DNA from 2 places in the Streptomyces sp. NPDC097617 genome. Region 2 is predicted to be linked to the other one. Evidence: riboswitches for the same ligand, from Rfam matches in the RefSeq annotation. Region 2 holds a riboswitch; the other holds the start of a gene.
What was found. Region 2 has a riboswitch for guanidine ahead of ACIQZO_RS05300 (Ohr family peroxiredoxin). Riboswitches for the same ligand answer to the same signal wherever they lie in the genome.
Positions count from the first base shown of each region.

Region 1: another riboswitch for guanidine. It lies ahead of ACIQZO_RS11400 (multidrug efflux SMR transporter); the one in region 2 lies ahead of ACIQZO_RS05300 (Ohr family peroxiredoxin).

Region 1 is NZ_JBIWCL010000005.1:78,497-93,706, forward strand. Features, by position in the region: gene ACIQZO_RS11340 (MBL fold metallo-hydrolase) at 1-348, shown strand, start outside; gene ACIQZO_RS11345 (PTS transporter subunit EIIC) at 435-1,661, opposite strand; gene ACIQZO_RS11350 (PTS transporter subunit EIIC) at 1,971-3,272, opposite strand; partial or broken gene ACIQZO_RS11355 (glucose PTS transporter subunit EIIB) at 3,493-3,735, shown strand; gene rph (ribonuclease PH) at 3,841-4,566, shown strand; gene ACIQZO_RS11365 (hypothetical protein) at 4,693-5,073, shown strand; gene rdgB (RdgB/HAM1 family non-canonical purine NTP pyrophosphatase) at 5,081-5,695, shown strand; tRNA gene ACIQZO_RS11375 (tRNA-Leu) at 5,781-5,855, opposite strand; gene ACIQZO_RS11380 (HNH endonuclease) at 5,900-6,556, opposite strand; gene bcp (thioredoxin-dependent thiol peroxidase) at 6,706-7,173, opposite strand; gene ACIQZO_RS11390 (DUF3618 domain-containing protein) at 7,232-7,615, shown strand; gene ACIQZO_RS11395 (co-chaperone GroES) at 7,698-8,000, shown strand; guanidine-III (ykkC-III) riboswitch at 8,048-8,117, shown strand; gene ACIQZO_RS11400 (multidrug efflux SMR transporter) at 8,149-8,469, shown strand; gene ACIQZO_RS11405 (transglycosylase domain-containing protein) at 8,482-10,914, opposite strand; gene ACIQZO_RS11410 (ABC transporter permease) at 11,089-11,904, shown strand; gene ACIQZO_RS11415 (ABC transporter permease) at 11,990-12,835, shown strand; gene ACIQZO_RS11420 (ATP-binding cassette domain-containing protein) at 12,840-13,808, shown strand; gene ACIQZO_RS11425 (DUF1707 domain-containing protein) at 13,982-14,635, shown strand; gene ACIQZO_RS11430 (DUF445 domain-containing protein) at 14,964-15,210, shown strand, end outside.
Region 2 is NZ_JBIWCL010000002.1:440,303-455,512, forward strand. Features, by position in the region: gene ACIQZO_RS05295 (diacylglycerol kinase family protein) at 1-1,320, opposite strand, end outside; guanidine-III (ykkC-III) riboswitch at 1,529-1,591, shown strand; gene ACIQZO_RS05300 (Ohr family peroxiredoxin) at 1,673-2,122, shown strand; gene ACIQZO_RS05305 (hypothetical protein) at 2,115-2,567, shown strand; gene ACIQZO_RS05310 (esterase/lipase family protein) at 2,572-3,258, opposite strand; gene recQ (DNA helicase RecQ) at 3,444-5,441, shown strand; gene ACIQZO_RS05320 (hypothetical protein) at 5,915-6,154, shown strand; gene ACIQZO_RS05325 (hypothetical protein) at 6,257-7,063, shown strand; gene ACIQZO_RS05330 (NHLP family bacteriocin export ABC transporter peptidase/permease/ATPase subunit) at 7,060-9,312, shown strand; gene ACIQZO_RS05335 (NHLP bacteriocin export ABC transporter permease/ATPase subunit) at 9,443-12,241, shown strand; gene ACIQZO_RS05340 (TetR/AcrR family transcriptional regulator) at 12,273-12,839, shown strand; gene ACIQZO_RS05345 (MFS transporter) at 12,927-14,363, shown strand; gene ACIQZO_RS05350 (SRPBCC family protein) at 14,398-14,838, shown strand; gene ACIQZO_RS05355 (carotenoid oxygenase family protein) at 14,896-15,210, shown strand, end outside.

The sequences.
Region 1 (15,210 bases), on a different contig from region 2:
GAGCGCGTCTCCCACCCGGTCGAGGCGTACGGCATCCGCATCGAGCACGACGGCCGCTCGCTCACCTACTCCGGTGACACCGGAACCTGCCCCGAGCTGGGCCTGCTCGCCGACGGCAGCGACCTCTTCCTGTGCGAGTCCTCCTTCACGCACGGCAAGGAGGACATCCCCGGCCTGCACCTGAACGGCCGCCAGGCGGGCGAGTACGCGGCGGGCGGCGGCGTGGGCAGGCTGGTCCTCACGCACATCCCGCCGTGGACCGACCCCGAGCAGAACATCGCCGACGCCCGCGCGGTCTACGGCGGCCCGGTCGACCTGGCGTACGCGGGCGCGGTCTACGAGGTCTGAGCCCGGCCCCGACCGGCCGGCGGCAACGAGAAGCCCCCGCCCTCCCATCCGGGAGAGCAGGGGCTTCGACGTGAAGGCGTGCGCGCCTACTTGGCCTCGGCCTTCACCAGCTCGGCGAGCTCCTCGTCGGACTCGCGGCCCGGGGTGGGCAGGTTGAACTTGATGATCGCGAAGCGGAACACCACGTAGTAGACCGCCGCGAAGCAGAGGCCGACCAGCGCCAGCATCCACGGCTTCTCCGCGATGCCCAGGTTCAGCAGGAAGTCGACGAGGCCGGCCGAGAAGCCGAAGCCGTCGCGCATCCCCAGCGCCCAGGTCAGAGCCATGGAGACACCGGTCAGCACCGCGTGGATGGCGTACAGCACCGGCGCGATGAACATGAAGGTGAACTCGATCGGCTCGGTCACACCGGTGACGAAGGAGGTGAGCGCGAGGGAGAGCATCATGCCGCCGACGACCTTGCGGCGCTCGGGGCGCGCGCAGTGGACGATCGCGAGGCAGGCCGCCGGGAGGGCGAACATCATGATCGGGAAGAAGCCGGTCATGAACTGTCCGGCGGTCGGGTCACCGGCGAGGAAGCGGCCGATGTCACCGTGGACGGCGCCGTTCGCGGTGTCGTAGGAGCCGGCCTGGAACCACGGGAAGGAGTTCAGCAGGTGGTGCATGCCGATCGGGATGAGCGCACGGTTGGCGACACCGAAGATGCCCGCGCCGACCGCGCCGGAACCGGTCAGCCACTCACCGAAGTTGTGCAGACCCGTGCCGAGGACCGGCCAGATGAGACCGAAGACGACACCGGCGACCAGACCCGCCAGGGCGGAGAGGATCGGGACGAGGCGGCGGCCGCCGAAGAAGCCCGCCCAGTCCGGCAGCTTGGTCCGGTAGAACTTCTGGTAGAGCAGGGCGGTGATGATGCCCATCACGACACCGCCGAGCACACCGGCGTTGACCGTGGCGTCGACGAGGGCGACCTTGTGGTCGACGACCTTCTCGACCTTCGGCAGGTTGCTGTCGGTGAAGGTGGCGAGGACCTTCTGGAAGACCAGGTAACCGGTGACGGCGGCGAGGGCGGTGGAGCCGTCCGACTTCTTGGCGAAGCCGATCGCGATGCCGACGGCGAACAGCAGCGCCATGTTGTCGAGGATCGCGCCACCGCCGGCGGCCATGTAGCCGGCGATCTTCAGGACGAAGGTGGGGAAGACGTCCGCGTCGCCGAGCATGTCACCCGCGCCCAGGCGGAGCAGGAGCGCGCCGGCGGGCAGCACGGCAACGGGGAGCATGAGGCTCCGGCCGATGCGCTGCATGACAGCCATCACGCCAGCGCCCTTCTTCTTTTCCGCCGAGGGGGCGGTAGCCGTGGACACAACTTCCTCCAGTGGGCAAGGCGACGCCAGAGGGAAACGGGGGACGGCGACGTCTCGGATACGGGGGTACGCGGGCTCAGACAGGCCCTCGTGGTCTACACCAATTGTGGTGTAGACCAGTTGTAACACGGTGAGGGATAGATAAGGAACCTTCGATTTCCTGTGGCCTGGATCACACTCCCGGGCGTATGTCGAAGGGCCCCCGGATCGTGATCCGGGGGCCCTTGACGGACCGTGCGGTAACCCTGCCGGGGGCCGTCAGGCCTTGGTCGTCTCCGACTCCATCGCCGCGATCTCCTCGTCCGACTCCCGCCCCGGCGTCGCGAGGTCGAACTTCGTGATCGCGAACCGGAACACCACGTAGTAGACGAGCGCGAAGCACAGACCGATCGGAACGATCAGCCAGGGTTTCGTCGCCAGATTCCAGTTGATGATGTAGTCGATCAGGCCTGCCGAGAAGCTGAAACCGTCGTGCACGCCCAACCCCCACGTCACCGCCATCGACACGCCCGTCAGCACCGCGTGCACCGCGTACAGCACAGGCGCGACGAAGAGGAAGGAGTATTCCAACGGCTCCGTGATCCCGGTGACGAACGAGGTCAAGGCCACCGACAGCATCAGGCCGCCGACCTCCTTGCGCCGCTGCGGCTTCGCACAGTGCGTGATCGCCAGCGCCGCCGCCGGCAGCGCGAACATCATGATCGGGAAGAAACCCGACAGGAACAGGCCCGCGTTCGGATCGCCGTGCAGGAACATGTTGATGTCGCCGTGATACGTCTTCCCGTCCGCCGCCGTGTACGACCCGAACTGGAACCACATCGGCACGTTCAGGAACTGGTGCAGGCCGATCACCAGCAGCGCGCGGTTCGCGACACCGAAGATGCCCGCACCCCAGGCGCCCAGCCCGCGCAACCAGTCGGAGAAACTCTCCAGCGCGTCCCCGACCGGCGGCCAGACCCACAGGCACAGCGCGGCGAAGGCGATCGCGACGAAGGACATGATGATGGGGACCAGCCGCCGGCCGTTGAAGAAGCCGAGCCAGTCCACCAGCTTCACCCGGTGGTAGCGCTGCCAGAAATAGGCCGTCAGCAGCCCCATGACGATGCCGCCGAAGACCCCCGGATTCTGGTACGTGTACGCCACGAAGGTGTCGTTCGGCCCCAGGCAGCCGCCCCCGATGTCCTTGGTCCCCACCGGGCAGGCCTTCTGGAACGAGTGCAGCACCCCTCGGTAGACAAGGAAGCCCGCCGTGGCCGCGAGTGCGGTCGAACCGTCCGCCTTCTTCGCCATACCGATGGCGACACCGATGCAGAAGAGGAGGGGGAGACCGAGGTCGGGATCGAGCAGTGCCCCGCCCGCACCCGCCATCACCTTGGCGACGTCCGTCCACTGCAGGCCGTCCGCGCCGAAGACGTCCGGCTGCCCCAGCCGCAACAGGATGCCCGCCGCGGGCAGTACGGCGATCGGGAGCTGCAGGCTCCGGCCCATCTTCTGCAATCCCTGGAACGCGCTGTGCCGCCAATTCGGTTGCGGCACTGCGGTGGCGCTCTTCGCGCTCATCGGCGTCCTCCCTGACCGGCCCGTTTTTGGCTGCGGCAACGCGTACGGCACACTGGTGTAGACCAGTTGTGGGCAGGTTGCTGCTGATCGTCATCATTCGGCAGGGGTCGGTCATGCGCCCGCGTAGATGGGCCAACCGTGCGTTACCGTGACGAAGCGGACCGTGCAGGGTGGGTAGCCATGCGCCGGCCGCCGAGACTCGTTCTTCGAAACACTCAGGGAGACACACATGGCCACCAAGGCTGAGAAGATCGTCGCCGGGCTCGGCGGTATCGACAACATCGAAGAGGTCGAGGGCTGCATCACCCGCCTGCGCACCGAGGTCAAGGACCCGGGCCTGGTCGACGAGGCCGCCCTGAAGGCCGCCGGCGCCCACGGCGTCGTCAAGATGGGCACCGCGATCCAGGTCGTCATCGGCACCGACGCCGACCCGATCGCCGCCGACATCGAAGACATGATGTGATCCGGACCCGCTAGCCAGGTCCCAGCCGACCCCGTCCCGGAAGCCCCGGACGGGGTCTTCGCACAGCGACACGGGCCCGGGCCCGCAGCGACTAGGCTCGCAGCCATGTCTCGCATCGACGGCCGCACGCCCGAACAGCTCCGCCCGGTCACCATCGAACGCGGATGGAGCAAGCACGCCGAGGGCTCCGTCCTCATCTCCTTCGGAGACACCAAGGTCTTCTGCACCGCCTCCTTCACCGAAGGCGTCCCGCGCTGGCGCAAGGGCAGCGGCGAAGGCTGGGTCACCTCCGAGTACTCGATGCTGCCGCGCTCCACCAACACCCGCGGCGACCGCGAATCCGTACGCGGCAAGATCGGCGGCCGCACGCACGAGATCTCCCGCCTGATCGGCCGCTCCCTGCGCGCCGTCATCGACTACAAGGCCCTCGGCGAGAACACCATCGTCCTGGACTGCGACGTCCTCCAGGCCGACGGCGGCACCCGCACCGCCGCCATCACCGGCGCCTACGTCGCGCTCGCCGACGCCGTCGCCTGGGGCCAGAAGAAGAAGCTGATCAAGGCCGGCCGCAAGCCGCTCACCGGCACCGTCGGCGCCGTCAGCGTCGGCATCGTCGACGGCGTCCCGCTCCTCGACCTCTGCTACGAGGAGGACGTGCGCGCCGAGACCGACATGAACGTGGTCTGCACCGGCGACGGCCGCTTCGTCGAGGTCCAGGGCACCGCCGAGGGCGAGCCCTTCGACCGCAAGGAACTGAACGCCCTCCTCGACCTCGCCGCCGGAGGCTGCGCGGACCTGGAAGCCATCCAGCTGGGCGCGCTCGAACTTTAGCGGCGGCAACCGCCGGGCCCGGCCCGGCGTCCAGGAAGATACGGGCGCACGGTCTCGAAGCCGTGCGCCCGTCCTCGCACCGTCCGTCGAAGTCCTCGTTACCCAAGCCCTCAGGGGGAGAACCGCATGAAGCTCCGCATCGCGGCCATAGCCGTGGCCGCCGTACTCACCGTTCCGGCCCTGTCCGCGTGCGACGCGATCTCCACCGCGATGGACTGCGCGAACACGGCCGTGGCCATCACGGACGGCGCCAACGACCTCCAGCAGGCCGTCTCCCAGGCGGGCAACAGCCCCCAGGACGCCCAGAACGCGCTCGACCAGATCGAGTCGAACCTCAAGAAGATCGGCGACCAGACGGAGAACGCCGACCTCGGCAAGGCCATCGACTCGATGAACACGGCCGTCAAGAACGTCCGCACCTCGATCGAGAGCGGCAACACCGCCCCGGACATCCAGCCGGTCGCGGACGCGGCCAGCGAGCTCTCGAAGGTCTGCACCCCGGGATAATGGGGGCATGACCTCGACGCCCAGCCGCCTCATCCTGGCCACCCGCAACGCGGGCAAAGTCTCCGAACTCCACGCGATCCTGTCCGACGCCGGCCTGCCGCACGAGCTGGTCGGCGCGGACGCCTACCCGGAGATCCCGGACGTCAAGGAGACCGGCGTCACCTTCGCCGAGAACGCCCTCCTCAAGGCCCACGCACTGGCCCGCGCCACCGGCCTCCCGGCGGTCGCCGACGACTCCGGCCTCTGCGTGGACGTCCTGCACGGCGCCCCCGGCATCTTCTCGGCCCGCTGGGCCGGCTCCCACGGCGACGACAAGGCCAACCTGGACCTGCTGCTGGCCCAGCTCGGCGACATCGCCGACGAGAACCGCGGGGCCCACTTCGCGTGCGCGGCGGCCCTGGCCCTCCCGGACGGCACCGAACGCGTCGTCGAGGGCCGGCTCCTGGGCACCCTGCGCCACACCCCGTCCGGCACGGGCGGCTTCGGCTACGACCCGATCCTCCAGCCGCAGGGCGACACCCGCACGTGCGCGGAACTGACGGCGGCGGAGAAGAACGCCATCTCCCACCGAGGCCAGGCCTTCCGCGCCCTGATCCCCTTCGTCCGAGCCCTCCTGGGCTGAGCCCCGGGTCCGCTGGGACACCTCCGGCGTACCGAAATGCCGAAGGCCTGCCCTCCCGGAGTCCGGGAGGGCAGGCCTTTTGTGTTGGTACGCCCGATCGGATTCGAACCGACAGACACGACCACCTAAAGATCGCCGCTCACCGTTGGCGTACGGGCGCAAACCAAGACCACTGTACTTGGTGGCGGCTGGATACGGTGGGCACTAGCTACGGGATGTGCCAGATCGGACGGGTCTTCCACCGCGGCACCACGTGCTGGTGACCGCATGGCAGTTGGGGCACAGGAGCCGGAGGTTCTCGCGCTGGTCGTTGCTCCAGTCGCCGTCCATGTGGTCGACCTCCAGCGTCATCGGCTGTCCCTGCCAGACGGCTTCGACGCCGCACAGTCGGCACGCTTCGGGAATTCCGATGGCCGCGAGGGCCTGCTTGAGGTGCGCGCTCTGCGCACGGCGGGCCTGCGGGCCTTCCTGCCTGACCAACACCGTTTCCGGGGTCCGCCGGACCTTTGGGCGCCCCGCCGACGAGGGCAATACGAAATGGGAGGTGTTCATCCCGAACGCCTTGACCCTGCGGCTGATGTGGGTGTGGTGGCCGCCCACCACGTCGAGTCCCAGGCGCCTGAGTACTTCGCACATGTTCGTCGACGCGGCCACGGCCTCCGCCAGTACTTCCCGCGTCCACCTCGCCCCGTCCCGCTCGAAGTGCGAGACGTCCACGCCCAGCTTTGGCATGCGGTCGTGCAGGTACCTACGCGACGGGCCGTTCGGATCCACTCCCAGCTTGCGCAGTGCCTCCGTCAGCGTCCGCGCCCCTTCGGCGGCTTCCGCCAGGCGTTCCTTCGTGTACGGGCTGATCGGCATGCCCGCCCCCCTCCGTGATGTCCGGCCATGCGTGCGGCCCTCGTACGGAGTAACGGGCTCGGAAGGCGGACGGGCACGGGGTTTTTCGTCCGATAAACGGAACGGCCCGCACCGGGGGTGCGGGCCAGTTCTGTGGGGTGGGGCGAGGATCAGAGGCCCAGGTCCTTGATGATCTTGGCTACGTGACCCGTGGCCTTGACGTTGTAGAAGGCGTGCTCGACCTTGCCCTCCTCGTCGACGACCACCGTGGAGCGGATGACCCCGGTGACCGTCTTGCCGTACAGCTTCTTCTCGCCGTACGCGCCGTACGCCGTCAGCGTCTCCTTCTCCGGGTCGCTGACCAGGGTGACCTTCAGGTCCTCCTTCTCGCGGAACTTCGCCAGCTTCTCCGGCTTGTCCGGGGACACGCCGATGACGTCGTAGCCGTGTCCCGTCAGGAAGGACAGGTTGTCCGTGAAATCGCAGGCCTGCTTCGTGCAGCCCGGCGTCAGCGCGGACGGGTAGAAGTAGACGATCACCTTGCGGCCCTTGTGGTCGGCGAGCGAGACCTCGTTGCCGTCCGCGTCGGGCAGGGTGAAGGCGGGGGCGGTGTCGCCCGGCTGGAGTCGCTCGCTCATCTTGACTGCTCCTCGGGAGGGGATCGGTATGGCATGAGACTAAGCTGACAGACTGTTCATGGCGGACTACGCCCCACAGGACCACGACGACGACGGAGGCAGCGCGGTGTCGGAAGCCAGGACCCGGGAAGCCAGGACCCCCGCACAGATCGAGGCGGACATCGTTCGCCGCCGCGAGCAGCTCGCCGAGACCCTCGACGAGATCGGCGTGCGCATGCACCCGAAGACGATCATCGGGGACGCGAAGGCACGGGTCGCCTCGACCGTCGACAACACCGCCGGGCGGGCCTTCGCCACGGTGAACCGGGTCGTGACCGACCTGAAGGACAGCCTGCGTCACGACGACGGGACTCCGCGCGTCGACCGGATCGTGCCCATCGCCCTGGTCGCGGTGAGCCTGGTCGGGCTGGTCGTGGTCTCGGCGCGCCGCAGGCGCGGATGACCCTGAGCGGTACGGGGCGGGTACGGACGGGTAGGTTCGGGGCGTGAGAGAGAACACCACCCACGACAAGCTGCCCATCCGCATGCTGCACGACCGCGTGCTCGTGAAGTCCGATCTGCCGGAGGGCGAGCGCCGCTCGGGCGGCGGCATCCTGATCCCCGCGACGGCCGCGGTGGGAAAGCGGCTGGCCTGGGCCGAGGTGGTCGCGGTCGGGCAGAACGTACGGACGGTCGAGCCCGGTGACCGGGTGCTGTACGACCCCGAGGACCGTGCCGAGGTCGAGGTGCGGGGCGCGACCTACGTGCTGATGCGCGAGCGGGACCTGCACGCCGTGGCCGCGGAGCGGCTGGAGGGGTCGGAGGACTCCACCGGGCTGTACCTCTGACGAAGACGTGGGAAAAGGGCTGGTGGCCGAGGTCACCGGCCCTTTTCGCCGCCCTTTGCTACGGTGGAGGAGAACCCGACGAGACGCGCCGTACCGGGTACGACAAGACGACGCACCCCGTATCGCTCGATGTCTCGGAGGTGCCGTCATGGCATGGGTTCTTCTTCTCGTCGCCGGTCTGCTCGAGGTCGGCTGGTCGATCGGCATGAAGTTCACCGACGGCTTCACCCGGCTGTGGCCCAGTGTGTTCACGGGTGCCGGGATCGTCGCGAGCATGGTGCTGCTGTCCTACGCCGCGAAGACCCTGCCCATCGGCACGGCGTACGGGGTGTGGGTGGGCATCGGCGCCGCCGGTGCGGCGGTGCTCGGTATGGCGGTGCTGGGTGAGCCCGTCACCGCCGCCCGGATCTTCTTCATCTGTCTGCTGCTGGTCGCCGTGGTGGGGCTGAAGGCGACCTCCGGTCACTGACCGCGCTCCCTGCTATTCGAGGAACGCCGACGGCGGTCGCAGGCCATCCGCCGGGTCGCCGTCGATTCCTTGGGCGGCTCCCTCGGCGCTGCCCTGCGTGCCCTGGGTGGTGCCGCCCTGGTCGCCGCCCTGGGTGGTGCCGCCGCTGTCCTGACCGCCGCTGTCCTGACCGCCGTTGTCCTGGCCCCCGTTCGTCCGGCCGCCGTTGTCCTGGCCGCCCTGGTTCTGGCCGCCGTTGTTCTGTCCGCCCTGGTTGCGGCCGCCCGTCCCGTTCGAGGGGGTGGGCCGGGTCGGGCGTACCGGGGTGCTGGGTGAGGGTTCGCCGGGGGTCTCCTCGGGCGGTTCGGACTCCGGGCTGGGCGGTGGCGGGGGCTGCGCGGCGCCGGGCTGGAGTTCCAGGTCGAAGTCGACGGGGTCGGTGCCCTCCAGGGCGGTCTTCGTGTACGCGGCCCAGATGCGGGCCGGGTATCCGCCGCCGCCGATGCGGGCCTCGCCGAGGGCGCCGTAGAGGGATTCCAGGGTTCCCGTGTCGGGGTCCTGGCCCATCATCGAGACGACGGTGACCAGGTCCGGGGTGTAGGCCGCGAACCAGGCCGAGCGGTCGAGTTCGCCGGTGCCGGTTTTGCCGGCGGCGGGGTGGCCGGCGGCGAGGGCGGCCGTGCCGGTGCCGTTGTCCACGACGCTGACCAGCATGGATGTGGTGGTGTCGGCGGCCTCGCGGTTGATGGCCTGGGTGGGGGTGCGCTGGGGCAGGCCGATGATGTCGCCGCCCTTGGTGATCTTCTCGACGAAGGTGAAGGGGGTGCGGCGGCCGTGGTCGGCGAGGGTGGCGTAGGCCTGGGCCATGTCCACGACGCTGGCCTGGAGGGTGCCGAGGGCCATGGCCGGGCCGGGTACGAAGTTCGGGGTGTTCTCGGGGATGCCGAGGTCGATGGCGGTCTGCTTGACCTTGCCGGTGCCGACGTCGACGGCCATCTGCGCGTACACGGCGTTGACGGAGAGGTCGGTGGCGGTGTTGACGGTGATGTTCCCGTACGAGACCTGGCCCTCGTTCTCGGGGGCGAAGCGGATCCGGCCGCCGACGACGGGGCGTTTGTTGTCGCCGTTGTAGATCGTGTTCGGGGTGATCCGGCGGCCGTCCTGGGTGCGGGAGTCGTTCTCGACGGCGGCTGCGAAGACGAACGGCTTGAAGGTGGAGGCGACCTGGTAGTCGTGCCGGGTCGCGTTGTTGACGTACTGCTTGGTGTAGTCGATGCCGCCGTAGAGGGCGACGACCTTGCCGGTGGCCGGGTCGATGGAGACCCCGCCGGCGCGGACCAGCCGGTCCGCCTTGCGGGTCTCGGGTTCGAGCTTGCTGACCATCTGCGCGTCGACGGCGTCGACCAAGGCGGTCTGGCGGCGCTTGTCGATGGTGGAGGTGATCCGGTAGCCGCCCTCGGCGAGGGTCTTGTCGTCGAGGATCTTGTTCTCGACGATGTAGTCCTTGATCGCTTCCACGAGGTAGCCGCGCTGGCCGGACAGTCCGGCGGCCGCGCGGACCTTGCCCGGTTCGGGGAACCGGATCGTCGCGCGTTCGGCGGCGGGCAGCCACTGCTTCTTGACCATGCCGTCGAGCACGTAGTTCCAGCGGGCTACGGCGCGTGGGCGGCTCTGGGGGTGGGAGACGACGTCGAAGGCGCTGGGGGAGTTGAGGAGGGTGGCGAGGTAGGCGCCCTCGGCGGTGGTGAGCTTGTTGACGTCCTTGCCGTAGTAGGCCTGGGCGGCGGCCTGGATGCCGTAGGCGTTGCGGCCGAAGTAGCTGGTGTTCAGGTAGCCCTCGAGGATGTAGTCCTTGGACTTCTCGCGACCGAGTTTGATCGCGATGAAGAACTCCTTGACCTTGCGGTTGATCGTCTGTTCCTGGCCCAAGTAGTAGTTCTTGACGTACTGCTGGGTGATCGTGGACCCGGACTGGGTGCCCTTGCCGGTCGCGGTGTTCCAGGCGGCGCGGAGCATCGCCTTGGGGTCGACCGCCCGTTCGGAGTGGAAGTCCCGGTCCTCGGCGGCCAGTACGGCTTCCTGCACGGTCCGGGGGATCTGGGACAGGGGCACGTTGACGCGGTTGACCTCGCCGTCGCGGGCGATCTGGGAGCCGTCGGAGTAGAGGTAGACGTTGGACTGCGCGGTGGCGGCGGCGTTGGCCGGCGGGATGTCGACCAGCAGGTAGCCGGCCACGAGCGCGCCGCCGATCAGCAGGGCGAGGAGCAGGATGCCGCCCAGGACCATGCGCCAGGTGGGGACGAGGCGGCGCCAGCCGGTTCGCCGGCGCCGGGCCTTCTTGCCCGGTCCGCCCGGCGGGGTCAGGGCCCGGTCGGGCGTCCGCGGCTGCGGGACGTCGCGCGGTCCGCCGGGCGGGGTGTCGGGGTCACGAGGGGTCCAGCCCGGGGGTGGTGACTGGTCGCTCATCTCCAGGGCTCCTCGACGCCGTTCGAAATATCCACTTCTGTACCTCATGGTGTCTACCCGATGGCCGGTGATTCCGCTCCGGACGGGCATAAATCGGTCGCGTGGCTCGCCCCTCCGCACTAAGCTCGCGCGCTTTGGCCGACGTAGGAACGACGTGGGAAACGGAGGGATACGGTGAGCCGGAGAGTGCGTCTCTACCTGGCAGTCGCCGCAGGCGGATTCAGGCGGTACGCCACCTATGGGACGGCGACAGCGGCCGGGGTGTTCACCAACACCGTGTTCGGGTTCATCGTCGCGTACACGTACATCGCGCTGTGGGACGAGCGTCCCGGACTCGGCGGCTACGACCAGGCGCAGGCGCTGACCTTCGTCTGGGTGAGCCAATCGCTGCTGGCCGCCGCGGCGCTGATCGGCGGCGGGTTCCAGGAGGAGCTCCAGGAGCGGATCCGGACGGGTGACATCGCGGTCGACCTGTACCGGCCCGCGGACCTTCAGATGTGGTGGCTGGCGGCAGATCTGGGCCGGGCGGGCTTCCAGTTGCTGGGCCGCGGGGTGGTGCCGCTGGTGGCGGGGGCGCTGGCGTTCCCGCTGGCGCTGCCCGTCGATCCGCTGCGCTGGCTGCTGTTCCTGGCGTCCGCACTGCTGGCCCTGGTGGTGAGCTTCGCGCTGCGCTACATGGTGGGGCTGGTGGCCTTCTGGCTGATGGACGGGGCGGGCATCAACATCATGGCCACCGTCGCCTCGATCTTCTTCTCCGGGATGCTGCTGCCGCTGACCGTCTTCCCGGGCGGCTTCGGCGAGTTGGTCAGGGCCCTGCCGTGGGCGGCGATGCTCCAGGTCCCGATGGACGTCCTGCTGGGCATGCACGCGGGGGCCGGGGGCGCGGCCGAGGCGCTGGGCTTCCAGGCCGGATGGGCGCTCGTACTCCTGGGCACGGGGCGGCTGTTGCAGTCGGCCGCGACACGGAAGGTGGTGGTCCAGGGTGGCTGAGGCGGAGGTGGAGGCGGAGGTGCACGCCGGGGCGGAGGTGCAGGCCGAAGCCGGGGCGGTACGGGCGCGTGCGCGGGAGTTCGCCGTGGATGGGGCGCCGGCGGAGGGGTCCCGGCGCGGCGGCCCGGTCCGGGAAGGGCTGCGCGGCTACCTGCTGATCGTGGGCATGTGGATCCGGTCCACGATGACGTACCGCACGTCCTTCGTCCTGACGACCGTCGGGCACGCGGCGATCACCCTGCTGGACTTCGTCGCGATCTACATCATGTTCTCCCACGTGGACGACCTCGGCGGCTTCACGCTGCCCGAGATCGCCCTGCTGTACGGCTCCTGCTCGGCCTCGCTCGGCCTGGCGGACATGCTGCTGGGGAACACCGACCGGATCGGCGCCCGGATCCGCGACGGCTCGCTCGACACGATGCTGGTGCGTCCGGTCCCGGTCCTCGCGCAGGTCGCGGCGGACCGGTTCGCGCTGCGCCGGCTGGGCCGGATCGGACAGGGGCTCGGGGTCATGGGCTGGGCGCTCTGGTCGCTGGACGTGGACTGGACGGCCGGGAAGGTGCTGCTAGTCCCCGTGATGGTCCTCGCCGGGGCGGCGATCTTCGCGGCGGTGATGGTCACCGGCGCGGCCTTCCAGTTCGTGACGGGGGACGCGGCGGAGGTGCAGAACTCCTTCACCTACGGCGGCTGCACCATGCTCCAGTACCCGCCGACGGTCTTCGCGAAGGACCTGCTGCGCGGGGTGACCTTCATCGTCCCGCTGGCCTTCGTCAACTGGCTGCCCGCACTGCACGTGTTGGGGCGGCCGGATCCGCTGGGACTGCCCGGGTGGGTCGCGTACCTGAGCCCGCTGGTGGCCTTCCTGGTGTTCCTGCCCGCGTCGCTGGCGTGGCGCGCGGGAGTCCGTTCGTACCGAAGCACGGGGAGCTAGAGCTGTGGTGGATGCGCTGATCTCGTTGGACGGGGTCGAGAAGGTCTTTGACGTACGGCGCCGGGTGAGCCTGATGCGCCGGGAGAAACGCCAGGTCAGGGCGGTGGACGGGATCAGTTTCGAGGTCGCCCGGGGCGAGATGGTCGGCTATATCGGGCCCAACGGTGCCGGGAAGTCGACCACGATCAAGATGCTGACCGGCATCCTGACCCCGAGCGGCGGCCGGCTGCGGGTCGCGGGCATCGACCCGGCGCGCGAGCGGATGCGGCTCGCGCACCGGATCGGGGTGGTGTTCGGGCAGCGCACCACGCTGTGGTGGGACCTGCCGCTGAAGGACTCGTACGGGTTGATGCGGCGGCTGTACCGGGTGCCGCGGGCCCGCTTCGAGGAGAACCTGGAGCGCTGCGTGGACCGCCTCGACCTGGCGGAGCTGCTGGACGTGCCGGTACGGCAGTTGTCGCTGGGGCAGCGGATGCGCGGGGACATCGCGGCGGCGCTGCTGCACGATCCGGAGGTGCTGTACCTGGACGAGCCGACGATCGGGCTCGACGTGGTGAGCAAGGCGAAGGTACGGGGGTTCCTGCGGCAGCTGAACGAGGAACTCGGCACGACGGTGCTGCTCACGACGCACGACCTCCAGGACATCGAGCAGCTGTGCGAGCGGGTGATGGTGATCGACCACGGGCAGTTGATGTACGACGGGCCGCTGGGCGGGCTGCACACGGCGGGGGCGGTGGGGGAGAGCGAGCGCACGCTGGTGGTCGACCTGGAGCGCGAGCTCGCGCCGATCAGCGTGGCGGGCGCGCGGGTGGTGAAGGTGGAGGGGCCGCGGCAGTGGCTGGCCTTCCCCGCGGGGGCGTCGGCGGCGCCGCTGGTGGCGGCGGTGGCGGCGGACTACCCGCTGGTGGACCTGTCGGTGCGGGAGCCGGACATCGAGGACGTGATCGCGCGGATGTACGCGGGGCGGGGGTGAGGGCGGGGTGGATCCGGGGTCGCGGTCCGGGGCCGGGCGGGTGCGGTGTCTGCGCCCGGTGCCGGTGCCGGTTCGGTGCCGGGCTGATGTCGGGGGAATATGGGGGAGATCTCGGGACGATCTCAGGGGCTTAGTCATACAACTCCCCGACAACCCTGCATAGTCTGGTCCGCATGAGTGACGAGCGGCCGGAGAAGCCGTTGCCGGAGCTGAGGGCGTCGGACGCCGACCGGGACCGGGTGGCGGAGCGTCTGCGGGACGCCGTCGCCGAGGGCCGGCTCGACATGGAGGAGTTCGAGGAGCGGCTGGACGCGGCGTACAAGTCCCGTACGTACGCGGAACTGGAACCGCTGACGCGGGACCTGCCCGCGCCAGCGGCCGGCGGGCCGGCGGCCCGGCCGTCGGCGGCCGCGGAGCCCTGGACGGGCCGGATCGGCGGGGCGGGCTCCTCGACGGCGGCCGTGGCGGTCCTGTCGGGCTTCCAGCGCAAGGGGCGGTGGACGGTGCCGGCGCGGCTCGACGCGGTGGCGTTCTGGGGCGGCGGCCTGCTGGACCTGCGCGAGGCGGACTTCGCGCAGCGCGAGGTGGTGATCAACTGCATCGCGGTCATGGGCGGCATCGAGATCACGGTCCCGCCGGGGGTGGAGCTCGACGTCCGAGGCATCGGGGTCATGGGCGCCTTCGAGCACAGCAACAACCCGGGCCCGCCCGAACCGGGCGCCCCGCGGGTGGTCGTGACGGGCTTCGCCTTCTGGGGCGGCGTGGAGGTCAAGGTCAAACCCCGCAAACGCCCCCCGGGCAAGGACCCCCTCCGCAAACAGCTCTAGGTCGTCACAGCACCGCCCCGGGCAGTGCGCGGAGCCGAGGACGCGGCCCCCGCCGAGGCGGCGGGACGGTGCCGGTTGGTACGCGTACCCGCAGGGGTGGCGGGACGGTGCCGGTTGGTACGCGTACCCGCAGGGGTGGCGGGCATGCCCGGGCGTCACCCCGCGGGAGCGGCTCGGCATGCCCGGGCGTCACCCCGCGGGAGCGGCTCGGCATGCCCGGGCGTCACCCCGCGCGGGAGCGGACTGGCGTGGCGGGAACTCCTCGTCCCTCCCGGGAGTCGGATGCTATGCAGACAAAACCGGCGCCCCCGGGGGAAGGCAGGAGCACGTGGAGAACCGCAGCACCACCGGAGGTACCGGCACCACCGGAGGTACCGGCACCACCGGAGGTACGGGAGGTACCGGAACCGTGCCACCGGCCCCCGCACAGGCACCCCCGCCCCCCACCCGCGGCGCGTTCGTCTTCAGCGCCGCCGACGAGGAGCGGCGTCGCGGGGTCCGCCGGATGAAGGCCACCGCGACCGGTCTGCTGATCCTGGTCGCGCTGGTCTACGTACTGGCCAAGTACGCCCAGC
Region 2 (15,210 bases):
GCCCACGTTCCCGATGACGACCATGCGGGCCCGGCGCCGCCTGGGGCGGACCCCGTCCACGCGGATCGTCAGCCGTACGCTCGGATCGCGCAGGTGCCGCAGCGCCGACAGGACGTACGCGGCCCAGCCCAGCCGCGACTTGAGGCGGGGCGAGGTGTCCTTGACCATCGCGGCATCGAATCCGGCACCGACCATGACGGTGAACCGGGTCGGCGGGAGGCCGTCGCCCCGGACCCGGCCGACGTCGATCGGGTGGCTCTCGCCCGCCAGGCACGCGTCGAGGGCGGCGACCGGGTCCAGCGGGAGGTCCAGGTTCCGGGCGAGGAGGTTGCCGGTGCCGCAGGGCACCACGACCAGCGGGATCCCGGTGCCGGCAAGCACTTCGGCGCAGGCGCGCTGGGTGCCATCGCCGCCGCAGGCCACCACCAGGGCGGGGCGGCGGCCGGCGAGCTCCTCGGCGAGGGCGCCCGCGGGCCGTTCGGCGGTGGTGCGGATCCAGCGCTGCTCCCGGTGGGCGTGGCCGTGGCCGGCGAGCACGGCGCGCAGCCGCTCGGCGAGCTCGTCCGGGCAGCCGTACGGGTGCCGCACGATGAGGACCGTTCGCCCGCCTCGGGGGCCGGCGGCCGTCTGGGCGGGCAGGTGCGGGCGGGCCGGTGCGCAGCCGCGGCCGGGCAGGAGGGCCGCAGCCGCGATCAGGAGGGTGGCCGCGCCGTTGAGGAGGCCGCCCGCGATGTCGCTCGGGTAGTGCATGCCGCGGAAGACCCGGGCCAGGCCGACCGCGGCCGGGATCAGCAGGAGGGCGGTCATCGCGGCGCGGCGCCAGGGGCCGCGCAGTCGCAGGGCCGCGATGACGGCCAGTCCTCCGTAGAGCGCCAGCGAGGCTCCGACGTGACCGGAGGGGAAGCTCGATGTGGGCGGGGCGGCGTCGAGGCGGGGGACGTCCGGGCGCGGCCGTTCCACGAACGCCGTGACCGTGACGAACACCGCCGACTGCGCGGCGACCGCGACACCGAGGAACAGCGCCTCGCGGCGCAGCGCGACCCGGGGCAGCCGGAGCAGGGCGAGCACGGCGGTAATGGTCAGCCCGACGACGACCTGCGTGCTTCCGAGCGTGGAGAGCCACTGCGAGGCAACGGTGAGGACGGGCGCGCCGCGGTGCTCCGCCAGGGCCCGGGGCGCCCGGTCCTCGGCGGCGAGCGGCCAGTGGTGCGCGGCCGGCCCGGTGACCAGCCGGCCCACGGCGATCAGCGCGGCCGCCTGGACGGGCAGGAGCAGCAGCGGCCGGGCCCGGCGAGCGGCGGCGCCGCGTCTTCTCTTCATGGAGCCCGTCTGACCCGTCCCGGCCCGATGATGCGCACGGCCCGTTGACGCGCGCCGGGACGTTGACGCGCGCCGGGACGTTGACGCGCGGCGGGACGTTGACGCGCGCCGGGACGGCCCGTCGGCGCCGGAGGCCGGGGATGCGGCCGTGAGGAGGGTCACCGCGGGTGTCGGTCATGACGGGCCCGCTCCCGTTGCTAGATTGTGCGGCGGCCCGGTCCCCAGGCCCCGGACGAGATGCGCCGTACCCGGTTATGCACGACGACGCGCCCGGCGCCGTCCTACCCGGCAGGCGCCGTAGCGCCGTCCGGCCCCGGGTGGCGTTCCCTCGTCGCACAGATGGGCTGACCTCATGACCGTGCCGCTGACCCGCACCCTCTACCGCACGACCGCGCACGCCGACGGCGGCCGCAGCGGATCGGTGGTCACCGACGACGGGCGCCTCGACGTCCGACTGGCCCCGCCGCGCAAGAAGGTGCCCGGTACCACCAACCCCGAGCAGTTGTTCGCGGCCGGGTTCGCGGCCTGTTTCACCTCCGCGCTGGCCGAGGTCGCGGCCGAGTTCGGGGCGGACGCCTCGGCCGCGCGCGTCGCGTGCGAGGTGCGGCTGGGCACCACGGACACGCCCGCGGGCTACGGTCTCGCGGTCGCCCTGACGGTCTCGCTGCCGGGGTGGCGGGCGGCCGACCTGCTGCCCCTGCTCCACCGGGCGGACGCGGTCTGCCCCTACGCGCAGGCGGTCCGCGGGAACATCGAGCTCTCACTGCTGGCCGTGGACGACACCGCTGCCGCCGATGCCTGAGCCGGTGGACGCCCCCGGGGCCCTTCCGTCGGCGGACGGGCCGGGCATCCCGGTGCCCGAGCGGGGCGCGTGGCTGCGGCGCGGCATCAGCCGCGACGGCGGGCCCCTGGTGGAGGACCGCGAGGTGGTGTGGCTGCAGGCAGGTCCGTACTTCGCCGACAGCCGGGGCTTCGCCGGCGTCACCTCCTTCGACGGCTCGCGCGTGCACTTCCACCACCTGACGGGCGAGCCCGGCGAGGACACGGGCAGACTCCGGTGGGAGGGCGCGAACCTCGTCGAGTGGGGCACCAACACGGACGGCAGCACCTTCCTGGAGGTCTGGACCCCGCTGCCCTGCGCCGAGGGCGACACCGGCTCCTGGGCCGGCGCGGACCACCACGTGGTGCGCGTCGGCCGGCACCTCGTCCACGTCGATGCCCGTGCGGGTACGTACTGGCGGACCTGACCGGTCAGCCGATGTGGTCGCGCACCTGTGCGTAGACCCCGGCATCGCCGAGGAAGGCGGAGTGCAGCAGACACGGAGTCCGGGTGTTCACCGCGCCGACGAGCGCAACCGTGCTGTCGGGGTTGATGACCAGGTCACAGGGCGACCACCACGTGGCGTAGCGGGTGGCGCCGGGCGTTTCGTCGTCCGCGTTGAGCGCGGTGAGGAAGGCGGAGCGGGGGCGCATCTCGACGCACGAGGCCTGACCGCAGAGCCGGGCGGTTTCGGTGCCGTGGTTGGGGCCCGCCAAGGAGACCCATGCGTCGACCTCGGCGTCGCCGCCCAGGTTCTTGAGGTAGTGGCGGGACGACAGGGCGCCCATGGAGTGGGTGACGAGGTCCACCCTGGCCGCTCCGGTCTCCGTGAGGACGCGGTCGACGGTGGCGGCGAGCTGCGACGCGGTCGTGGCGTTCGACTGGGAGGTGGGGTACGTCCACCGGTACAGGCGGTCGGCGGGCCGGCCGTCCGCCCGGAACCGGTCGACCATGGTGTTCCAGACCGAACCGTCGCTGTTCCAGCCGTGTACGAAGACCACGGGGTCGGGTTCGGCCGGTGCCTGGGCGACCGCGGCGGGACGGGCGGCGGCCGGGGTCGCGCAGACGGCCAGGGAGAGAACCACAGCCCCGGCGATGCGCAGCAGGTACGAGTACATGACCCGTTTGTAGCGGTCCGCCGCACGGGCCCCGGCCCCGTGTCCGCCCCGCTCACCCGTCCGGCTCCCGCACTTCACACCGGAGACGTTTCGGTGGCCGATCGGCGACCGTGGCCGGGTTCGGGTTCGGGTTCGGGTTCGGGCGGACGGGAGCCGGTGTCGGTGGGTGTCGATAGGCTTCGTGGATGGCAATTCAGCACGCTTCCCCCGAGACCTCCGACGCTCTGCAGGTACTGCACCGCGTGTTCGGATACAGCTCCTTCCGCGGTGAGCAGCAGGAGATCATCGAGCAGGTCGTCGGCGGCGGCGACGCCCTCGTGCTGATGCCGACCGGCGGCGGCAAGTCGCTCTGCTACCAGATCCCGGCGCTCGTCAGAGAAGGCACGGGCATCGTCATCTCCCCGCTCATCGCGCTGATGCAGGACCAGGTGAACGCGCTGACCGCCCTCGGGGTGCGGGCGGGGTTCCTGAACTCGACGCAGGATCCGTACGAGCGGCAGGCCGTCGAGCAGGCCTTCCTCGCCGACGAGCTGGACCTGCTGTACCTGGCCCCCGAGCGCCTGCGCACCGAGAGCACGCAGCGGCTGCTCGACCGCGGCAAGGTCTCGCTCTTCGCGATCGACGAGGCGCACTGCGTCGCCCAGTGGGGTCACGACTTCCGGCCCGACTACCTCGCGCTGTCGATGCTGCACGAGCGCTGGCCGAAGGTGCCGCGGATCGCGCTGACCGCGACGGCCACCGAGGCCACCAGCGCCGAGATCATGGCGCGGCTCGGCCTGGAGGACGCCCGGCACTTCGTCGCGGGCTTCGACCGGCCGAACATCCAGTACCGGATCGTCGCGAAGAGCAATCCGCTCAAGCAGGTGCTGGAGCTGATCCGGAGCGAGCACGCCGGTGACGCCGGAGTCGTCTACTGCCTCTCGCGCGCCTCGGTGGAGAAGACCGCGGCCTCCCTGGTGGAGCAGGGCATCGACGCGGTGCCCTACCACGCGGGTATGGACGCCCGGACGCGCGCGGCGAACCAGGCGCGCTTCCTGCGGGAGGACGGAGTCGTGGTGGTGGCCACGATCGCCTTCGGCATGGGCATCGACAAGCCGGACGTGCGTTTCGTGGCCCACCTCGACCTGCCCAAGTCGGTCGAGGGGTACTACCAGGAGACCGGCCGGGCCGGCCGCGACGGCGAGCCCGCCACGGCGTGGCTGGCGTACGGACTGCAGGACGTGGTGCAGCAGCGCAAGCTCATCGACGGTTCCGAGGGCGACGAGACGCACCGCCGGTCCCTCGGCATGCACCTGGACGCCATGCTCGCGCTGTGCGAGACGGTGGACTGCCGCCGGGTGCGGCTGCTGGAGTACTTCGGGCAGTCGGGCGTGCCGTGCGGCAACTGCGACACCTGTCTGACGCCGGCCGAGTCGTGGGACGCCACGGTCGCCTCGCAGAAGCTGCTGTCGACCGTGTGGCGGCTCGCGAACGAGCGGCGGCAGAAGTTCGGCGCCGGCCAGATCATCGACATCCTCCAGGGCAAGAAGACGGCCAAGGTCATCCAGTTCGACCACGACGCGCTCTCGGTGTTCGGCATCGGGGCGGACCTGGGCACCGCGGAGTGGCGGGGCGTCGTACGCCAGCTGCTCGCGCAGCGGCTGCTGGCGGTGGAGGGCGAGTACGGGACGCTGGTGCTGACGGAGGACAGCGGCGAGGTACTGGGCGGACGCCGCAGCGTCTCGATGCGGAAGGAGAAGGCGCCCGCCGGCCCCGCCCGCAAGGAGTCCGGATCGCGCTCGGGGAAGGGCGCCCGCGTGCCGGTCGACCTGCCGGCCGCGGCCGAACCGGTCTTCCTGGCCCTGCGCGCCTGGCGGGCCGAGACGGCGCGGGAGCAGGGGGTACCGGCGTACGTCGTCTTCCACGACGCGACGCTGCGGGAGATCGCGACGCGGCTGCCCGCGTCCGCGGAGGAGCTGGGCACCATCGGCGGCGTCGGCGAGGCCAAGCTCGCGAAGTACGCCGAGGGCGTGCTCGGCGCGCTGGCGGAGTCCGGCGCCGCGGCCGCGGCCCCTGCCACGGTTCCCCCGGCCGGTTCTGCGGCTCCGGCGGCTCCCCCGGCTCCCGCCGCCGCGCCGGACGACGAGGAACCGCCCTTCGATACGGAGGAGATGGCTCCGCCGCCCTGGGACGACTGGCAGTAGCCGGCCTCTGCCGCCGGGCCCGGACACAGGCCCGGCGGCACCCCGCGCCCCTGGGACTGGGACGTGCGGCCGGTCGCCGCGCGACCGGGCGTGAGGGACCCGTCACTCCATGCACCGTCAGGAAACCTGCACATCGCGTTCGCGATCTCGACAGCAGGGCTCCCCCGCACCGCGATGCACCGCACACACCCCATCAATTTCGTGCCGATTTGTCACAGTTTGCTCCATGTAAGCAACGCATCCTCCATATCTGTTACTCGATCCTGTGAAGAAGTCGCCACCATTCGGTGAATCAAGCTGCACGTCCGTCGGCAGAGGTGCTCGTCCGCGCGTGACGGGAAGTCAATGGGATTGGCTGGGTCGCCCGTTCGCGTGCTTTCATCATCCGCATCGCAGCAGTCAGGAACGGCGGCCGAGTTTCGCGCCGCCGGCCGACAGCGATGAATTCCTCCCCCCAATGAAAGGTGCGCGCCATGCGTAACGACCTTGAGACCCGTGAGATCGACGACACCGAGCTGGACGCCGTATCCGGCGGCATCATCAGCATCTCCGGTGGCCTGGGTGGCGCCGTGACCAGCGATGTCAGCAACGTTGTGGGCGTCGTGGGCTCCCTCCACACCGTCCAGGCCGCGCAGGGAATCGTCTCCCACGTCCCCGGCCTCGTCACGGGCATCACCGGTGTTTCGGTGAACGCCGGTCGCGCCGGTCTCTGATCGGGAATTACCCGTGAACCCCGGAGCGTCCCCCACGGCTCCGGGGTTCACGGCCGTCCGTATGTCCGCCCGACGATACGAATGCGGTTGAGGGAACAGTCCGTGCAGTTTCGCCAAAAGGCTCTTTCCAAGCTGCAATCGCCCGAGGAATTGGACCTGCCCGTCCGCTTCGCCCGCCCGCAGGGTCGACTCGTCCTGGCCGTCACCGTCGTGGTCATGGCGGCCGCGACCTTCTGGGCCTTCACCGGCACCGTGTCGTCCAAGCTGAGCGCGTCCGGAATCCTCACCCGGGCCGAGGGAAGCTACGTGCTGCAGACCCCGATCGCGGGACAGGTGACCGAAGTCCTGGCCCAGGAGGGCCAATTGCTGGCCGCCGGTGCGCCCCTGCTGAACGTCCGTACGGAGCAGGGCGAGCGCCCCGTGCGCCTGGTGACCGGAGGCCGGGTCACGACCGTGGTGGCCAAGGTGGGCGCGGTCATCGCCACCGGCGCCGACGTGGCGACCGTGGAACGCGTGAAGGATCCGCAGGACCCGCTGGTGGCCGTGCTGTACGTACCCGGTGGCAGCGGCGCGGCGATCCCCGTGGGCGCCCCGGTCGACCTCAGCCTCCAGTCCGTACCGCGCCGGCAGTTCGGCACGCTCCGCGGCCGCGTCGAGGCGGTCGGGCGCGCACCCCTGACACAGGCGCAGATCGGCGGGTTCCTCGGCGACAGCGGGCTCGCCGAGCAGTTCTCCCGCCAGGGCAGCCCGGTGGCCGTGGTCGTCCGGCTCGAGCGCTCCTCCTCCACCCCCTCCGGCTACCGGTGGTCCTCTGCGGACGGACCCCCGTACGCCGTCGACTCCAGGACGCCGGTCACCGGCGCCCTCCACCTCTCCGCACGGCGCCCGGTCGACTGGCTGCTGCCGTGACCGCGCCGCACCTGCCTCCCGCCGGGCGCCGGCGCCACCGCCCCGAGCCGAAGGGCGGCTCCCGCCGCCGGTCCGCGCCCGCCCCCAGGGGCAGGACGCCCCGCCCCGTACGCACCCCCACCGTGCTGCAGATGGAGGAGGTGGAGTGCGGCGCCGCGGCGCTGGCCATGGTGCTCGGCCACTACGGCCGCTTCGTCCCGCTCGAAGAGCTGCGCATCGCGTGCGGCGTCTCCCGCGACGGCTCCCGCGCCAGCAACCTCCTCAAGGCCGCCCGCGGGTACGGGCTGAAGGCCAAGGGCATGCAGATGGACCTGGCCGCGCTCGCCGAGGTGCGCGCCCCGGCCGTGCTGTTCTGGGAGTTCAACCACTACGTCGTCTACGACGGCACGGCACGCCGGCTCGGCCGCGCGGGCGTGTACATCAACGACCCCGCCAAGGGCCGCCGGTTCGTCCCCATGGACGAGTTCGACACCAGCTTCACCGGGGTCGTCCTCACCTTCGAGCCCGGCGACGAGTTCCGCCGCGGCGGCCGCAGGCCGGGCGTCCTGGGAGCCATGCCGGCCCGTCTGCGGGGCACCTCGGGCACCATGGCCGCCGCCGTGGTCGCCAGCCTCCTCCTGGTCGCCGTCGGCGCGACGGTGCCCGCCCTGAGCCGTACGTACATCGACATGTTCCTCATCGGCGAGCAGACCTCCCTGCTGGGTGCGCTGTTCGCCGCGATGGCCGTCGCCCTCGTACTCACCGCGACGCTCACGGCCCTGCTGCACGCCAACCTGCTGCGCGGGCGCATCATCTCCTCGACCCTGGGCAGCGCCCGCTTCTTCCGGCACCTGCTCAGACTTCCGGTCACCTTCTACTCCCAGCGCAACCCGGCCGACCTGGTCCAGCGCCTGCAGTCCAACGACGCGGTCGCCGAGACCCTCGCCCGGGACCTGTCCGCCGCGGGCGTGGACGCCGTCGTCGTCGTGCTCTACGCCGTCCTGCTGTGGACCTACGATCCGCAGCTCACCCTGGTCGGCGTGGCCGTGGCGCTGCTCAACGTGATCGCCCTGCGGATCGCGATCCGGCTGCGGGCCACCGGCACCCAGAAGCTGCGCGCCGAGAGCGCCCGGCTGACCAACACCTCGTACAGCGGTCTCCAGCTCATCGAGACGATGAAGGCGACGGGCGGCGAGAACGGCTTCTTCCGCCGCTGGGCCGGACAGCACGCGGTCACCCTCGACGTCCAGCAGCGGCTCGGCGTGCCCAGCGCGTGGCTGGCGATCGTCGCGCCCACGCTGGCGGCGTTCAACAGCGCGCTGATCCTGACGATCGGCGGCCTGCGGGCCGTGGAGGGCCACCTCACCGTGGGTCTGCTCGTCGCCTTCCAGGCCCTGGTGACCAGCTTCACCGCCCCGATCTCCCGGCTGGGCGGCGTCGCCGGCAGGATCCAGGACTTCGCGGCCGACGTCGCCCGCCTGGGCGATGTCGAGAACTTCCCGGTCGACCGGGTCTACTCGCGGCGCGAGCCCGCGGCTTCCACCCGGCGCCTCAAGGGCCATGTGGAGCTGGACGCCATCACCTTCGGCTACAACCCGCTGGACGCCCCGCTGCTCAAGGACTTCTCGCTCGCGGTCGGACCCGGGCAGCAGGTCGCTCTCGTCGGCGGCTCGGGCAGCGGCAAGTCCACCGTCTCCCGGTTGATCTCCGGCCTCCACACCCCCTGGGCCGGGGCCATCCGCATCGACGGGATGCGGCTGGAGGACATCCCGCGCGGGGCGCTGGCCGCCTCCGTCTCCTTCGTCGACCAGGACGTCTTCCTCTTCGAGGGCACCGTCCGCGACAACGTCACGCTCTGGGACCCTTCCATCCCGGACGAGGCCGTGATCGCCGCCCTCGAGGACGCCGCCGTGCACGAGGTGGTCGCCCGCCGCCCCGGGGGCATCCACAGCCGCGTCGAGCAGGACGGCCGCAACTTCTCCGGCGGCCAGCGACAGCGCCTGGAGATCGCGCGGGCGCTGGTGCGCCGCCCCAGCGTCATGGTGCTCGACGAAGTGACCAGCGCCCTGGACGCGGTGACCGAGCAGGTCATCATCGAGAACCTGCGCCGCCGGGGCTGCGCCTGCGTGGTCATCGCCCACCGGCTGAGCACGGTGCGCGACAGCGACGAGATCCTCGTGCTCGACCGGGGCACGGTCGTGGAGCGGGGACGGCACGAGCAACTGGTCGCCGCGCGGGGCCCGTACGCCGCACTGGTCAAGGAGCACTGAGGTGACGTACACGCACCGCACCACCACCACCACCACCGGCGCCGCTGCCGCCGCCGGCCCGTGGGACCGGGGCCCGGACCCCGTCGTCGAGGCGCTGGGCGGGCTGGGCTCGCCGGTCGACTGCACGGGCATGCGCAGCCTGTCCCTGGAGGGCCCGCTCGTCCTGTGGCTGGTCGTCGAGGGCGAGTTGGACCTGTTCGCCGTGGACGCCACGCAGGCCGGACACTGGCACTTCCTGGGCCGGCTGGAGCCGGGCACGCTGCTGCTCGGACCCGCCGAGGGCCCCGGGCACACCTTGGTCGGCCGACCCCTGCAGGGGTGCCGGCTGCGCCGTATCGGGTTGCGGGAACTCGCCCGCCCGCAGGACGCGCCGTACCCGCAGCACCCCCAGGACCCGCGGTACGCCGACCGGTTCCACGGCGGACCGTGGTACGCCGACGAAGGGCACTTCGCCGCCGCAGGCCTGCCCAGCCCGCTGGAGGACGCCTTCGCGCGCGGGATCGGCCGCGGTCTGCGCGTGCTCTACGAGGCGCCGCTGGACGGCGCCGCCCCCACCGGGCACGGCGGGGCCGACGACGACATCCTGTGGATGCGGATCACCCCCGGCAGCGTGCAGTACGGCGCCGTGTACGAGGCGGAGGCGGTGGGCACCCTCCTCGTCGACGCGGAGATGTGGCAGGGCATGGTCGACCAGCAGTACCGGCTGCTGTACGCCCTGGACGGCTGGATCGAAGCGCTGGAGCGCACCCACGAGGACCGCACGGCGGCCGGGATCGAGGCGGGCCGGACGGCCCGTACCCAGGCCGACCGGACGCTGCTGGCGTCCATCGTCCGCGCCGGTGGCCGCGATCCCCACCGCGGCGCCGGCGTCGACGCGACCTTCGCCGCGTGCCGCGTGGTCGCGGCCGCGGCCCGCATCACCCTGACCTCGCCGAGCGGGGCCGACGCCGCCTCCGAGCAGTTGGATCCCGTCGAACGCATCGCGCTCGCCTCGCGGATCCGCACCCGCGCGGTCGGGCTCGGCGGGCACTGGTGGCGGGAGAACTCCGGCCCGCTGGTGGGCCGGCGCGCGAAGGACGGCGCACCGGTCGCCCTGCTGTGGAGGCGCGGCGGCTACGAGGCGGTCGACCCCGCCGCGGGCACGCGCGAGCGCGTCGGGAAGAGCAGGGCGGAAGCCTTCGAACCGCGGGCCGTCATGCTGTACCGCCCCCTGCCCGACGGGCGGGTGGGCCTGCCGGCGCTGCTCCGCTTCAGCGTGCGCGGCACCCTGCCGGAGCTGCGCAGCCTGATGCTAGGCGGGCTGGTCGCGGTGGTGCTGGGCGCACTGGTGCCGGTCGCCACCGGTCAGGTCCTCGGCCGGTACGTCCCGCAGGGCGAAACCGGCCTCATCGTGCAGTGCGGGGTGGCGCTGATCGCGACCGCCGTGCTCGCGGCCGTCTTCATGCTGCTGCAGAACACCTCCCTGCTACGGATGGAGGGCCGCATCGAGGCCACCTTGCAACCGGCCGTGTGGGACCGGCTGCTCCGGCTGCCCGCGAAGTTCTTCGCCGGTCGCTCCACCGGCGAACTGGCCGGCGCCGCGATGGGCGTCAGCGCCATCCGCCGCGTGCTGTCCGGCATCGGCCCGGTCTGCGTGCAGGCGGGCGCGGTCGGCGCGGTGAGCTTCGTACTGCTGTTCGTCCACAGCGTGCCGCTGGCGATGGCGGCCCTGGCCATGCTGCTCGTCATCGCGGGGATCTTCCTCGGCCTGGGGCTGTGGCAGTTGCGGTACGAGCGCCGGCTGAACACGCTCGGGCACCGGCTGGGCAACCAGGCCTTCCAGACGCTGCGGGGCCTGCCCAAGCTCCGGGTCGCCGCGGCCGAGAGCTTCGCGTACGCCGCCTGGGCAACGGAGTTCGCCCGGACCCGCGACCTGCATCAGCGCATCGGCCGGACGCAGAACGTCATCACGGTCCTCGGCGCCGTCTACCTGCCGCTGTGCACGCTGGTGATGTTCGTGCTGCTGGCCGGTCCGGCGCGCGGCGCCATGTCCGCCAGCGAGTTCCTCACCTTCAGCACCGCGCTGACGATGCTGCTGTCATCGGTGACCCAGGTGACCGGGGCGCTCATCTCGGCCGCCGCGGTACTGCCGATGTTCGAGCAGATCCGGCCGCTGCTGCGGGAGATCCCCGAGGTGGAGCGCTCCAGTACCCGCCCGGGAGAGCTGACCGGTGCCATCGAGGCCAAGAACCTGTCCTACCGCTACGCCGACGACGGCCCGCTCGTACTCGACGACATCAGCCTCCGGATCGGACCGGGCGAGTTCGTCGCGATCGTCGGGGCCAGTGGCTGCGGCAAGTCGACCCTGCTGCGGCTGCTCATCGGCTTCGACAGGCCCGTCTCGGGCAGCGTGCTCTACGACGGCCAGGACCTGGCGGCTCTCGACCGGGCGGCCGTACGCCGCCAGTGCGGCGTGGTGCTGCAGAACGCCCAGCCCCTCACCGGCTCGATCCTCGACTGCATCTGCGGCGCGGGGACGTTCTCGCTCGACGAGGCGTGGGAGGCGGCCGCGATGGCGGGCCTGGCCGAGGACATCAAGGCCATGCCGATGGGCATGCACACCATCCTCTCCGACGGCGGCGGCACCGTCTCGGGCGGCCAGCGCCAGCGGCTGATGATCGCCCAGGCCCTCATCCGCAAGCCGCGGATCCTGTTCCTCGACGAGGCCACCAGTGCGCTGGACAACGAGGCCCAGCGGGTGGTCATCGAATCCACGCGCGCCCTGCGGACCACCCGCGTCGTGATCGCCCACCGCCTCACCACGGTCATGGACGCCGACCGCGTGATCGTGATGTCGCAGGGCCGGATCGTCCAGCAGGGGCCGCCCGCCGAGCTGCTCGCCGACACCGAGGGCCTCTTCCACGGTCTGGTCCGCCGGCAACTGCGTTGACACATGAAAGTGTGAGTGGTTGAGTACTCACATGAAGAACGAACGACCTCGCCAGCTGTCCACCGCCGAGGAGCGCCGCGAGACGGTGCTGCGCACCGCCATCGGCGCCTTCGCGGCTCGTGGCTACTGGGGCACCACGACGACCGAGGTGGCGAAGGCGGCCGGCATCTCGCAGGCGTACGTCTACCGTTTGTTCCCGAACAAGGAACTGCTGTTCACGGCGGTGGTCGAGTACTGCTTCGTACAGGTCCGGTCCGCACTGGAGCAGGCGGCGACCGAGGTCCGGGGCAGCTCCCCCCAGGCGGTGCTGGGGGCCATGGGGGATGCGTACGCGCTGCTGATCAGCAACAACGACCTGATGCTGATCCAGCTGCACGCCCAGGCCGCGGCCGTCTCCGAGCCGGCCGTCCGCGAGGCGGTCCGGCAGGGCTACGCCCGGCTGGTGGAGTACGTCCGCGGCGCCTCGGGCGCCGCCGAGGTCCAGGTCCAGGAGTTCTTCGCACGCGGCATGCTGTGCCACCTCATCGTCTCCATGGGCGCCGACGAGGTCGACGCCCCCTGGACCCGCACCCTGACCGCGGGCATCAAGCACTTCTGACGTCACGTCCGACCGGCGGCGGGGCACACGGCTCCGTCTTTTCTTTGGCGCAAAGAGTGAGTGGTCAACCACTCATGGAGGATCGCAGTGAAAGCCACCACCACCCGCGGCCCCGGAGCGGCGCTCGCCGCCCTGGCGGGAGCGCAGTTCACGGTCATGCTCGCCACCTCGATCGTGAATGTGGCGCTGCCGCAGATCCGCGACGGCGTCGGGCTGTCGGACAACGGCACCACGTGGGTGGTCAACGCCTACGGCCTGGCCTTCGGCGCGCTGCTGCTGGCCGGCGGCAGGGCCGCCGACCTCGTCGGCCGGCGCCGGGTACTGCTCGCGGGGATCGCGGTGTTCGGGGCAGCCTCGCTGGCGGCCGGGCTGGCCACCTCGTCCCCGGTCCTGATCGCGGCCCGCGCGGTGCAGGGCCTGGGCGCGGCGGCGATCGCCCCGGCGGCGCTGGCCCTCGTGATGGACCTGTTCCCGCCGGGACCCGGGCGAGGCAGGGCACTGGGGGTGTGGGGAGCCGTGTCGGGCGCGGGAGGCGCGGTCGGCGTCCTGCTCGGGGGCGTACTCACCCAGGCCCGGGGCTGGCAGTGGATCTTCTTCGCCGTCGCCGTCGGCGCGCTCCTGATCCTGGTCGGCGTCGCCGTGAGCGTGCCGCGTACGGCGATCACCGGCGCGGGCGGCTTCGACCTGCCCGGCAGCATCACGGTCACCCTCGCGCTGACCTCCCTGGTGTGGGGCCTGACCACGGCCCGCCGGTCGGGCTGGACGGACACCTCCGTCCTCGGGGCCTTCGCCGCCACCGCGGTGCTGGCGGCCGCGTTCGTCCTGGTCGAGCGCCACCACCCGAACCCGCTGCTGCCGCCCCGCCTGTTCCGCGCCGGTCGCGTCAGCGCCGGCAACCTGCTGATGGCCCTGCTGGGCTCGGTGTGGATCGCGCTGTTCTTCTTCCTTCCGCTCTACCAGCAGCAGGTACTCGGCTCCAGCCCCCTGGTCACGGGCCTCGGCCAACTCCCCCTGGCCGCGGCCAACATGCTCGGCTCCACCCTCGCCCCGCGGATCTCCCGCCGGATCGGCGCCACCGCGACGGTGACCACGGCCCTGCTGACCGAGGCAGCCGGGTTGCTGTGGCTGTCCCGGATCAGCGCCGACGGCGGCTACCTCGCCGACGTACTCGGCCCGAGCACCCTCATCGGCCTGGGCCTGAGCATCGCCTTCGTCCAGCTCACCGCCCTGTCCGTGGAGGGCGTCAGCGGGCAGGACGCCGGGCTCGCCGGCGGCTTCGTGAACACCACCCGGCAGGTCGGCGGCGCTATCGGCCTCGCCGTACTGGCCACCCTCGCCGGCACCACCACCGCCCACGCGGCCGCGCACCAGCCGCACCTCGAAGCGCTCACCGCCGGCTACCGCACCGCCTTCGGCATCTCCGCCGCCGTCCTCGCGGCCACCGCCGCCCTCACCCTGCTGCTCCTCCGCACCCGCACCCGCCGCGACGCCGCCGTCCCCGCCGCCGCGGCCACCCGCCCGTAACCACACAGCACGTCAACCGAGAGGAAGAACAGGCATGTTCACCATCGACGAGAGCGCACCCGTCATCGTCCGCCTGTCCACCGTGATCGACGCCCCGCCGGAGCGCGTCTGGGACCTGCACACCCGGATCGACGCCTGGCCCGGCTGGAACACCCACATCGACCGGGCGGCGCTCGACGGCCCGCTGGCGCCGGGCAGCTCCTTCGGCTGGAAGACGCACGGCCTGGACATCACCTCGACCCTCCTCGAGGTCGTCCCCGGTGAGCGGGTGGTCTGGGGCGGCCCGGCCAACGGAATCGACGGGGTCCACGTGTGGACCTTCGAGCGGACCGGCAGCCGGACCCTGGTCCGTACCGAGGAGTCCTGGAGCGGCGCACCCGTCGAGGCCGCGACCGAGGAACTCCGCCGGGCCCTGCACGACTCGCTGACCGCCTGGCTCGCCACCCTCAAGGCCCGCGCCGAGCAGACCGACTGACGTCGGTCCGTCGACCGGAACACGACCCACACACCCACACTGAGCGAGGTTCCTGCCATGAGCACCGACAAGCCCTATCTGATCGGCCACTACGCCCCGGCCGTCGACGAGATCACCGCCACCGAACTGACCGTCGAGGGTTCCCTGCCGCCGGAGCTGACCGGCCGGCTCATCCGCAACAGCCACAACCCCAAGGCCGGTGTCACCCCCACCCACTGGTTCAAGGGCAGCGGCATGGTGCACGGCATCCGGCTGCGCGAGGGCCGCGCCGAGTGGTACCGCAACCGCTGGGTGCGCACCCCCGCCCTCGACGGCGCCCCGTACATGACCGAGCACGGCCCCGACCTGACCGCCAGCACCGCCGGCACCCAT